Regions from separate parts of the Ralstonia pickettii genome, predicted to be linked through region 4. Evidence: predicted binding sites of a transcription regulator. Region 4 holds the regulator's gene; each other region holds the start of a gene.
What was found. Region 4 encodes FNR, which switches genes on or off when oxygen is low (the NO sensors DNR and NnrR bind a similar motif). Its sites were predicted from a motif close to TTGATNNNNATCAA; they were not measured.
Positions count from the first base shown of each region.

Region 1 (2,201 bases), 1.6 Mb from region 4:
TCATGGACGACCCACGCCTGCTGCCGCCGCAATACCAGGCGAAAACTCACCCCGAAGAGCAGCCGCGCTGGATTGCGCATTACATCGCCGGCATGACGGACCGTTACGCCATCAAGGAGCATCGCCGCATCTTTGCCGTGGACGCGGTTTGAGCGGCGGATGCGCCGGTCGTGCGACCAGCTCCCCAACGTTTGGCAGCGGGTCTTAACCGAGCGCCCAAAAAAAATGCCCGGCCGCCCCAACGCATGCCGGGCCGAACGCGCCAACCACCGCCGACGAGCGCCCCCGCCGTCGACGGCCCCTGCGGCACGTCGGTAAAAGTCGATCAGGACAGTGTCGGTTCGCTGATCTTCCTCCCTTAAAAGCGATAGCCCAGGCCGACGCCCAGCAGCCACGGGTCAACCTTCACCTTGCTGATGGTCTGGCCAGCCATCTTCACGTCGGCGCTGATCCAGGTCTTCTTCAAGTCGACGTTGAAGTAGAGGCGTTCGGTCAGGCGGTAGTCGAAACCGACCTGCAGCGCCGGGCCAAAGCTGTTCTTGCTGAGGTCTAACGGACCCACGCCGGGTACCTGCAGATTCACATTGGAGATGCGCGTGTAGTTGATGCCCGCACCCACGTACGGCTTGAAGCGCGACTCTGGCGTGAAGTGATACTGCATCGTCAGAATCGGCGGCAGATGGCGGAAACTGCCGATTTTTGTCGGGCCGCCCAGCGCACTTTGCATGACGGTCACGTCCTGCTGCTGCGGGTACGTCAGGATCAGCTCGGCTGCCAGGTGCGGTGTAAAGAAGTACGAGATATCCAGTTCGGGCAGAACCTTGTTGTTGATCTGGATCGCGTCAGCCGGAATGGCAAGCGCAGGCACGGGGTCCGACTTGTTGGCGGCTGTCAGGTTGACGGCGCGCAAGCGCACCATCCAATTGCCGGTGGCTGGCGCCAAGTCAGTGCTCTGCGCAAAGGCGGTCTGGCTGAATCCGGCGGCAAACATGCCGGCGGCTGCAGCAACAACGGCTAGGCGGTGAAAAGCCATGAAACGCTCCCTCTCGTGTTGTCTCGTGATGTGATGGGAGCCAGTCTCGCGGGGAAGTTGCCCAGCCGATTTGCTTGGGATCAAGTTGGGCCAGTCGTCGATGGCCAATACGGCTGCGGATTTGACGGCACGCAAACTCGGCCGTTGCACCGCAGCGACAGACGCATGCAAGCGTTTGCGGCGCGAAAATTGGGGACAGATTCATCGGGTGGCGATACGATGGCGTTTTTTGTCGCTTGCTTTCCCCATGGCTCGTCTGCCTCGCCTTAGTCCCATTGATGTCCCTGTACACGTGTTGCAGCGTGGCAACAACCGCCAGCAAGTCTTCCGCGGCGACGACGACTACGCGTTCTATCTCGACACCCTGCGCATGGCTGCGCGCGAGCATGACTTCGCCATCCACGGTTTCTCGTTGATGCCGAATCACGTCCATCTGGTGGGAACGCCCAAGGTAGCGGAGAGCCTTTCTCGCACGCTGCAGGCCGTGGGGCGGCGCTATACGCGCTATTTCAACGCGGCTGCGGATCGTAGCGGCACGCTATGGGAGGGACGATTCCGATCGACGGTGCTGGACCCGGCCGAATGGGTGTTGCCGATCCTGTTGTATGTGGAATCCAACGCCGTGCGGGCGGGCATTGCCAGCACGCCGGAGGACGACCGATGGAGTACGTATCGGCATCACGTCGGTATCCAGTCCATCCCGTGGGTGAGTGATCACTATTGCTATTGGCGCCTTGGCAATACGCCCTTTGAGCGTCAATCACGATACCGGACCTTGTGGCATGAAGGTTTGGGTTCAGACCAGCTCACTGAGATTCGCCAGCATGTGCACAGCGGTTGGCCGCTGGGAAACGAGGCGTTTCTGGCGACGCTCGCACGCACCGGTGGCCGTCGCGTTGCGCCTTTGCCCAAGGGGCGGCCGCCCCGGCGCCTCGTTGAAGCGGGCATGGAGGACAGCGCGCGTCCCGAATGACCGGCCGGAGAGGGAATCGCGTGCAACGCACATCAGGCTGGCGCCAAGTAACCTGTCCCCATTTATAAACCCGCACCGTCAACGTGCATTTCTTAATTTAATCCGACCCCATTTAAAACCTTTTGCGTGTTATGGAACGCTCTTTTATATTCGTTTCACCCCGCATTCATGGTGCGGCGCGCCATTGGTTGTTCT
Region 1 is NZ_CP104381.1:2,912,558-2,914,758, reverse strand. It holds gene N5B55_RS14065 (deoxyguanosinetriphosphate triphosphohydrolase) at 1-152, shown strand, start outside; gene N5B55_RS14060 (OmpW/AlkL family protein) at 359-1,033, opposite strand; gene N5B55_RS14055 (transposase) at 1,281-2,006, shown strand.
Region 1: the regulator FNR is predicted to act here: its motif matches at 1,104-1,117, upstream of N5B55_RS14060 (OmpW/AlkL family protein).

Region 2 (2,201 bases), 1.6 Mb from region 4:
AACGGCGCCAACGCCTGCAGCTCGCTCGCAAAGCTGCGCTTGAAGTCCAGCCCGTGGCGCGCGCCAAATACGCGCATGTCCAAGGCAAATCCGCACATCAGCTCGCCGATCAATGCGCGGCGCACGTGGTCGTCCGGCGTGAGCGACATGCCGCGCAGCACGGCCAGTTCGCCGGCATCGATGCGCGCGTAGTACGCGTCGAGATCCCTCTCGTTCTGCGCATACACATCGCCGACGCGGCTGATGGCCGACACGCCAAACGCCAGCATGTCGCAATCGGCGTGCGTGGAATACCCCTGGAAGTTGCGCTGCAGCCGCCCTTCACGCTGCGCGATGGCTAGCGCATCATCAGGCCGCGCGAAGTGGTCCATGCCGATATAGACATAGCCCTCGGCAACGAGGCGCTCGACCGTCATCGCGAGCAAATCGAGCTTTTCGTCGGCGGTCGGCAGCGCAAGCACGTCGATACGGCGCTGCGGCTTGAACAGATGCGGCAGATGCGCGTAGCTGTAGACGGACAGCCGGTCGGGCGCCATCTCCAGCACGCGATCGAGCGTGGCGTTGAAGGTCTCGGTGCGCTGATGCGGCAAGCCGTAGATCAGGTCGAAGCTGATCGATTCGAACCGCAGCCGACGTGCGGTGTCGACCACGCGGCGCGTCTCTTCCACGCTCTGGATGCGGCGGATGGCGCGTTGAACTTCGGGGTCGAAGTCCTGGATGCCTAGGCTTGCGCGGTTAAAGCCGATCTCGGCGAGGACTTCCAGCGTGCCTTCGTCAGCGTGGCGCGGGTCGAGTTCGACGGAAATTTCGGCGTCGCCCGTCAGCGCAAAATGCTCGCGCGTGGCGGCCATCACGGCGCGCATCTCATCGTGCGCAAGAAACGTCGGTGTGCCGCCGCCCCAATGCAGCTGCGTCACGCGGCGCAGTGGGCCGATCTGGTCGGCCACCATCGCCATCTCGCGCGCAAGGGTGTCAACGTAGCGGGCACTGCGCGAGCGATCCTTCGTGACCACTTTGTTGCAGCCGCAGTAGTAGCAAAGATTCGCGCAGAACGGCAGGTGCATGTACAGCGACAGCGGCGCATGCAACGCTGGCGCGATCGCGGCGCGGCGGTGCAAGGCGTCGAGATAGTCGGCGTTGCCGAACCGATTGTGGAAGCGGTCCGCCGTCGGATATGAGGTGTAGCGCGGGCCGTGCGTATCAAAGCGCTGTGCGAGCGCGCGCACCTGCGGTGCCGACCAGCGGAAGGCGGAGTCGGGGGCGGCAGACGGAGGGTCGACCGGCTTGGCGAACGGAAACATGGGGCGGTTCTGGTGGGGCGATGGTTCATCCTAAAACCGCGATGGGGGTGCCGCGTTGATATGTGTCAACGTGCGTCCACACCTGTTCAAACGCGCCTCACCCTCCGTTGGGAGGGCCCCAACTTCACCGATCTGTCATGTTCTGCCCCCTAACATCGGCGATCGGCGCCAAGGCCTCGTCGCCAGTCGTGCGCCCGGCCGTCAAAACAACACAACAGCACAGGCCGTCGACTCGTCTTTTGGGGGAAGCACCATGTGGCAGAGACTGGCACGCCGCTGCGCGTGCGCACTGGCCTGCGCGGCCGTCGCGTTGGCGGCGCATGCACAAGGCACGTCGTTCGTCGTGGGGCAACTGATCGAGCGCGGCGCAGACCAGGCCGACTATGCGCGCGACTTCATGGCGGGCGCCAAGGTGGCTTTCGATGCAGCCAACCAGAGCGGCGGCATCAAGGGCCGGCGCATCAGCCTCGTCCGGCGGGAGGTGGCGCTCAACGAAGCCATCCCGCAGGCCGTTGACATGATCGAACGCGACCATGTCGAGTTGCTCTTTGGCGTAAGCGAGCGCTTGCTGCCGGTGCTGGCAGCGTCTCCCGAGATCGCACGGCGCAATGTGCCATTGCTCGCCCCGCTCTCAGGTGCGACGTCGACCGCCGACAACGTTTTGTTCATCCGTCCCGATTACGACCACGAAATCGTCGCCGCACACAACCGGCTGCGGCAGTTCGGCATGCGGCGAATTGCACTCGTCACGGCAGCGGGCTTCGATCCGCAACTCGGGGTGCGCCTGCGTGGCTCGATCGGCAAGGGAAATGCTGCCGAAACGCTGGACCTTTACACACTCACCGGAGACCCGGCCGAGCTTGCGGCCCGCATCGCGCCGACAAAGCCCACAGCGGTGTT
Region 2 is NZ_CP104381.1:3,180,636-3,182,836, forward strand. It holds gene hemN (oxygen-independent coproporphyrinogen III oxidase) at 1-1,301, opposite strand, end outside; gene N5B55_RS15395 (ABC transporter substrate-binding protein) at 1,555-2,201, shown strand, end outside.
Region 2: the regulator FNR is predicted to act here: its motif matches at 1,357-1,370, upstream of hemN (oxygen-independent coproporphyrinogen III oxidase).

Region 3 (2,201 bases), on a different replicon from region 4:
CCGCATTCAGTGCTCGCGTCTTTCCGAGTGCGTCAAGCTCATCAATGAAGATGATGCAGGGGGCTTTGGTTTCGGCTTGCTTAAAGAGATCGCGGACCCGTGCTGCACCCACACCAACGAACATCTCGACGAAGTCGGAGCCGCTCATGCTGAAGAATGGCACGCCGGCTTCGCCTGCCACGGCCTTTGCCAATAAGGTCTTGCCAGTGCCCGGGGCCCCAACCAGCAGCACGCCCTTGGGAATTTTTCCGCCCAGGCGCTGGTACCGCTGAGGATCTTTCAGGAAGCTAACAATCTCCGACAGCTCCTCCTTGGCTTCGTCGATTCCAGCCACGTCGGCAAAAGTCACGCCGGTCTCCTTTTGCATGTAGACCTTTGCCTTGCTCTTGCCAATTTCCATCATGCTGCCGGCGGCGCCGCCCACGCGCTTGATGAGAAAGCTCCAGATACCGAAAAAGATGACGGCCGGCACAACCCACGAGAGGATCGTGCTCAGCCATTTGTTGTCGGGCTGCCCGACGAAGCGCACCTTTGCCGCTTCGAGCTCCTGCACCAGCTCAGGATCGGCCACTCGAAGCGTGGAGAAGGCGTGGTCGCCCTTTGCCTCTCGGCGGATTTCCTCGATCTGCTGCTTGGCAAGGAGATTGTCGATACCTTCTGTCGAGAAGGTTCCGCTGATAGCCTGCTCACCAATAGCCACGTCCTTGAGCTTGCCAGCCTTCAGTAGGACCTTGAAATCGCTGTATGGGATCGTCTCGACATGCCCCGACACGAAGAGCGTCTGGATTGCAAGCATGGCCAGTATGGTCACGAGCACGTACCAGAGGGAGAACTGTTGCTGTCGCGGTTCCATGGGATTCTTCTCCAAGTCGACCTTATTGAAAGTGAGTCTGGTCTCCAATGCTGGGAAGGTTGGTGGGCGGCCTGGGTAGGCGCCGGACAACCGCGCATTGGTATGCGTTCCCAGTATTGACGCTTGGAAATCGCCGAGGTTGACCTTCATCAACCCGCGACATTGGGGCCGCGCGCGCGGGCGCAAGCGCCGTGGCTTCTCCATGGTTGTGCCCAGCCGATAGGGGATGTGTCGCGGAAAGCAAACATGACAAATCCATTACGGCGGCATGAGACTCAACAGCAACTTGCGCTGGCGCAAAGTATCGATCGCATACCCACCTAAAGTATTCCCAAGTCGCGTTGCTCATTGAGCATCCACACAGAATCAGAGGATTCCATGGCTGAGGTAACGAAGAACGAGCACCGTAGCGCATACCTGGTTGGCAGCGGCATTGCGTCATTGTCGGCTGCCGTGCTGCTGATTCGCGACGCAGGCTTCAAGGGGGAGAACATCCACATCTTGGAGGAACAGCAGGTGGCCGGTGGTGCGCTCGATGGCTCCGGTGATCCGCACAAAGGCTATGTAACTCGGGGCGGTCGCATGTTCACCGAAGAGACTTATGTCTGTCTGTGGAACGTGCTCGACAGCATTCCGTCGCTGGATGATCCGAAAATCAGTGTCAAGCAGCAGGCCTGGGCCTTCAACGCCGAATGGCGCTCGGATTCACACGCCCGGCTGATCGACGGGCAACGCCGTATCCTCGACGCTGCCGATCTGGGTTTCAACCTCCATGACCGGTTGGAGATCATGCGATTGCTGGCCACGCCAGAAGGGCTGCTGCATACGCTTCGCATTGAGGACTGTTTCTCGCCGCACTTCTTCGAGACCAACTTCTGGGCCATGTGGCGTACGACCTTCGCCTTCCAGAACTGGCACAGCGCGATCGAACTCAAACGCTATATGTTGCGCTTCTTGCAGGAGTTCCCGCGTATCCACACGTTGGCCGGCGTACGGCGCACGCCGCTGAACCAGTATGACGCGATCGTGCGGCCGATGGAGCAATGGCTGAAACAGCAGGGTGTGGTGTTCGAATATGGCACAAAGGTGGAGGATGTCGACTTTGTTGAAACCGGTGACGGCCGGCGAATTGGACTGCTGCGCGTGGTGCGCGGCGGACAGCCGATGGCCTATGACGTGCGGCAAGAGGATCTGGTGCTCATCACCATCGGCTCGATGACCGCCGACGCGTCTTATGGGGACGACCACCATGCACCGGAACTGGTGCGCGACAAACGCGATGGCGCCTGGACTCTGTGGGAGACCATGGCCCGTAAGGAACCTGGGCTCGGGCGGCCGAATGCGTTCT
Region 3 is NZ_CP104383.1:225,253-227,453, reverse strand. It holds gene ftsH (ATP-dependent zinc metalloprotease FtsH) at 1-853, opposite strand, end outside; gene N5B55_RS24735 (oleate hydratase) at 1,232-2,201, shown strand, end outside.
Region 3: the regulator FNR is predicted to act here: its motif matches at 993-1,006, upstream of N5B55_RS24735 (oleate hydratase).

Region 4 (2,201 bases):
CGCGACAGGCCGCGCAGCCATCCCGCCAGACCGGACATCATCAACAGATTGGGCAACGTGCCAGCACCAAAGGCGAGCATGACGACAGCCCCGGAGGCGCCGTTGCCTGCCAACAACGCCACGGCCAGTGCGCCGTAGACCATTCCGCACGGGACCAGCCCCCAGGCCAACCCCGTGAGGTAGCGGCGCAGCAGCGGGGGCTGGCGTTGCAGCCTGCCGCCCAGCGCGGCAGCAGCCCGGGACAGTCCGCCCGTGACACGGCCCAGCTGCCGCTCGAGCCATACGCTGCGCCACACGTCTGCAGCGGAACGCACGAGCAGCAGGACCCCGTAGGCAAGTAGCAAAGCGCTGGCAAAGGCAAACAGGCCGCGTTGGATCGGTAGCCACTGCTGGCGCCATATGGTCGCGCCCATCGCCCCCATGATTGCGCCGAGCAACGCATACGTGGTCAGGCGCCCCGCATGCATGACGACCTGTTCGAACCACAGCCGGCGACGCGACACAATTCGCACCGACACGGTCCCCCGCTCCGCCGCCAATGCGATACCGCTGCACATCGCCAGACAATGGACACCGCCGAGCAGTGCAATCAGAAAAACACTCAGAAGCGCCGCGGCACTCATCTTTTTAACGCTCTTTTGATATGGGCCAAGGTTTTCGTTTTGCTGTGGCGAACTTAGCCTAATTGACGCGTTTTGCCGCATCGGAAGTGTCCGATGACGACAACGTCGCCGTTATAATAAGTCGAGCTGCACCACAAGAATTACTCATTCCACTCTCTCGAAATCCAGTCGCCCCGCCCGTGCTCACTCGAATCGCGCTTACCGACCAAGCCTCGCGTTGTTCCACCTGCGTACTCGGACAAATCTGTCTGCCGGTGGGAATGAACTCGGACGACGTGCGCAAGATGGACGATTTGGTCAGCGAGCGCATCCGCATTAAGAAGGGGCAATCCCTCTATGCTTTGGGCGAGCCGCTTGAGGCGGTTTATGGCATTCGCTTCGGCACGCTGAAAACCCATTTGACGCTTGAAGACGGTCGCCACCAGATCACCGGATTCCACCTGCCAGGTGAAATTGTGGGGCTCGACGGCATTGGCGATATGCGCCACGTGTCGGACGCGACCGCGCTGGAAGATACCGAAGTCTGTGTGGTGCGTTACGACGAATTGCAACAGCTGTCGCGCCGGCTGCCATCGCTGCAGCATCAGTTCCTGCGCATCATGAGCAAGGAGATCTCGCAGGATCATCTGATGCTGCTCACGCTCGGCTCCATGCGTGCAGAAGAGCGTCTCGCGGCTTTCCTGCTCAATCTTTCCAAGCGCTCGGCCCAGCGCGGATATTCGTCGACCGAGTTCGTGCTGCGCATGAGCCGTGAAGAACTCGGCAGCTATCTGGGTCTCAAGCTCGAAACGGTCAGCCGCCTGTTCTCCCGTTTTGCCGAAGCGGGCCTCATTCAGATCCGTCAACGCCACGTCAAGCTGATCGACCTGGCCGGCCTGCGCCAGGTGATGAGCGGCCAGGCCGCCTAAGTTACCGTCCATGGCGCCTGCTCACACGAGCGGGTGTTCGTGCGCTTCCAGTTTGCCAATACCCGGCGATACATAGAGCGTCAGCGCACTCGACAACCCGCACAGCAACCAGAACACAAAGAACGACACGGTGTAGACCGCTTGGGCCGACACCGTGATCTGCTCGCCAAAGAAACGCAGGTCGGCAGGATCGACCACCGCAAAGACGATCAGCTCGGCCAGCGCGGCCGACAGAAAGGCCGGCCACAGAATCCACATCAGTAGTCGACGCTTCATCGGGCCCCCGCTGGCATGACATGCGCAGGCGCGGCAGCCGGCTTTTCGACGACCAAACCGCGCCGCACAACGTTGTCGTGAATGGCAGCATCCGGATGCGAAGTCGCGAGCCAGATGGTCACGCCACAGCCGATCATGGCGGCGAACGGTCCCGCCATCAGAAGCCACGGCCAGGGCTCGCGCCACCAGGGCCGTGCGGGTGCTGAAGTTTGCGTTGCGTGCATCGTTGCCTCCTGTTGGAGATGCCGCGAGTACCGCGCTAGCGCGGCACGATGAAGCTCGACGGCTCGCGCAGCACGAGGCTGCCACTGCCGTGATCTGCCTGAATGACGAATTGGATCTTGTGCGAACCGGGCGTCGCGTCGTCGGCGGGTCGACGCACGCGCACCGGCAC
Region 4 is NZ_CP104381.1:1,330,733-1,332,933, reverse strand. It holds gene N5B55_RS06455 (sulfite exporter TauE/SafE family protein) at 1-623, opposite strand, end outside; gene fnr (fumarate/nitrate reduction transcriptional regulator Fnr) at 803-1,531, shown strand; gene N5B55_RS06445 (hypothetical protein) at 1,553-1,807, opposite strand; gene N5B55_RS06440 (FixH family protein) at 1,804-2,031, opposite strand; gene ccoG (cytochrome c oxidase accessory protein CcoG) at 2,067-2,201, opposite strand, start outside.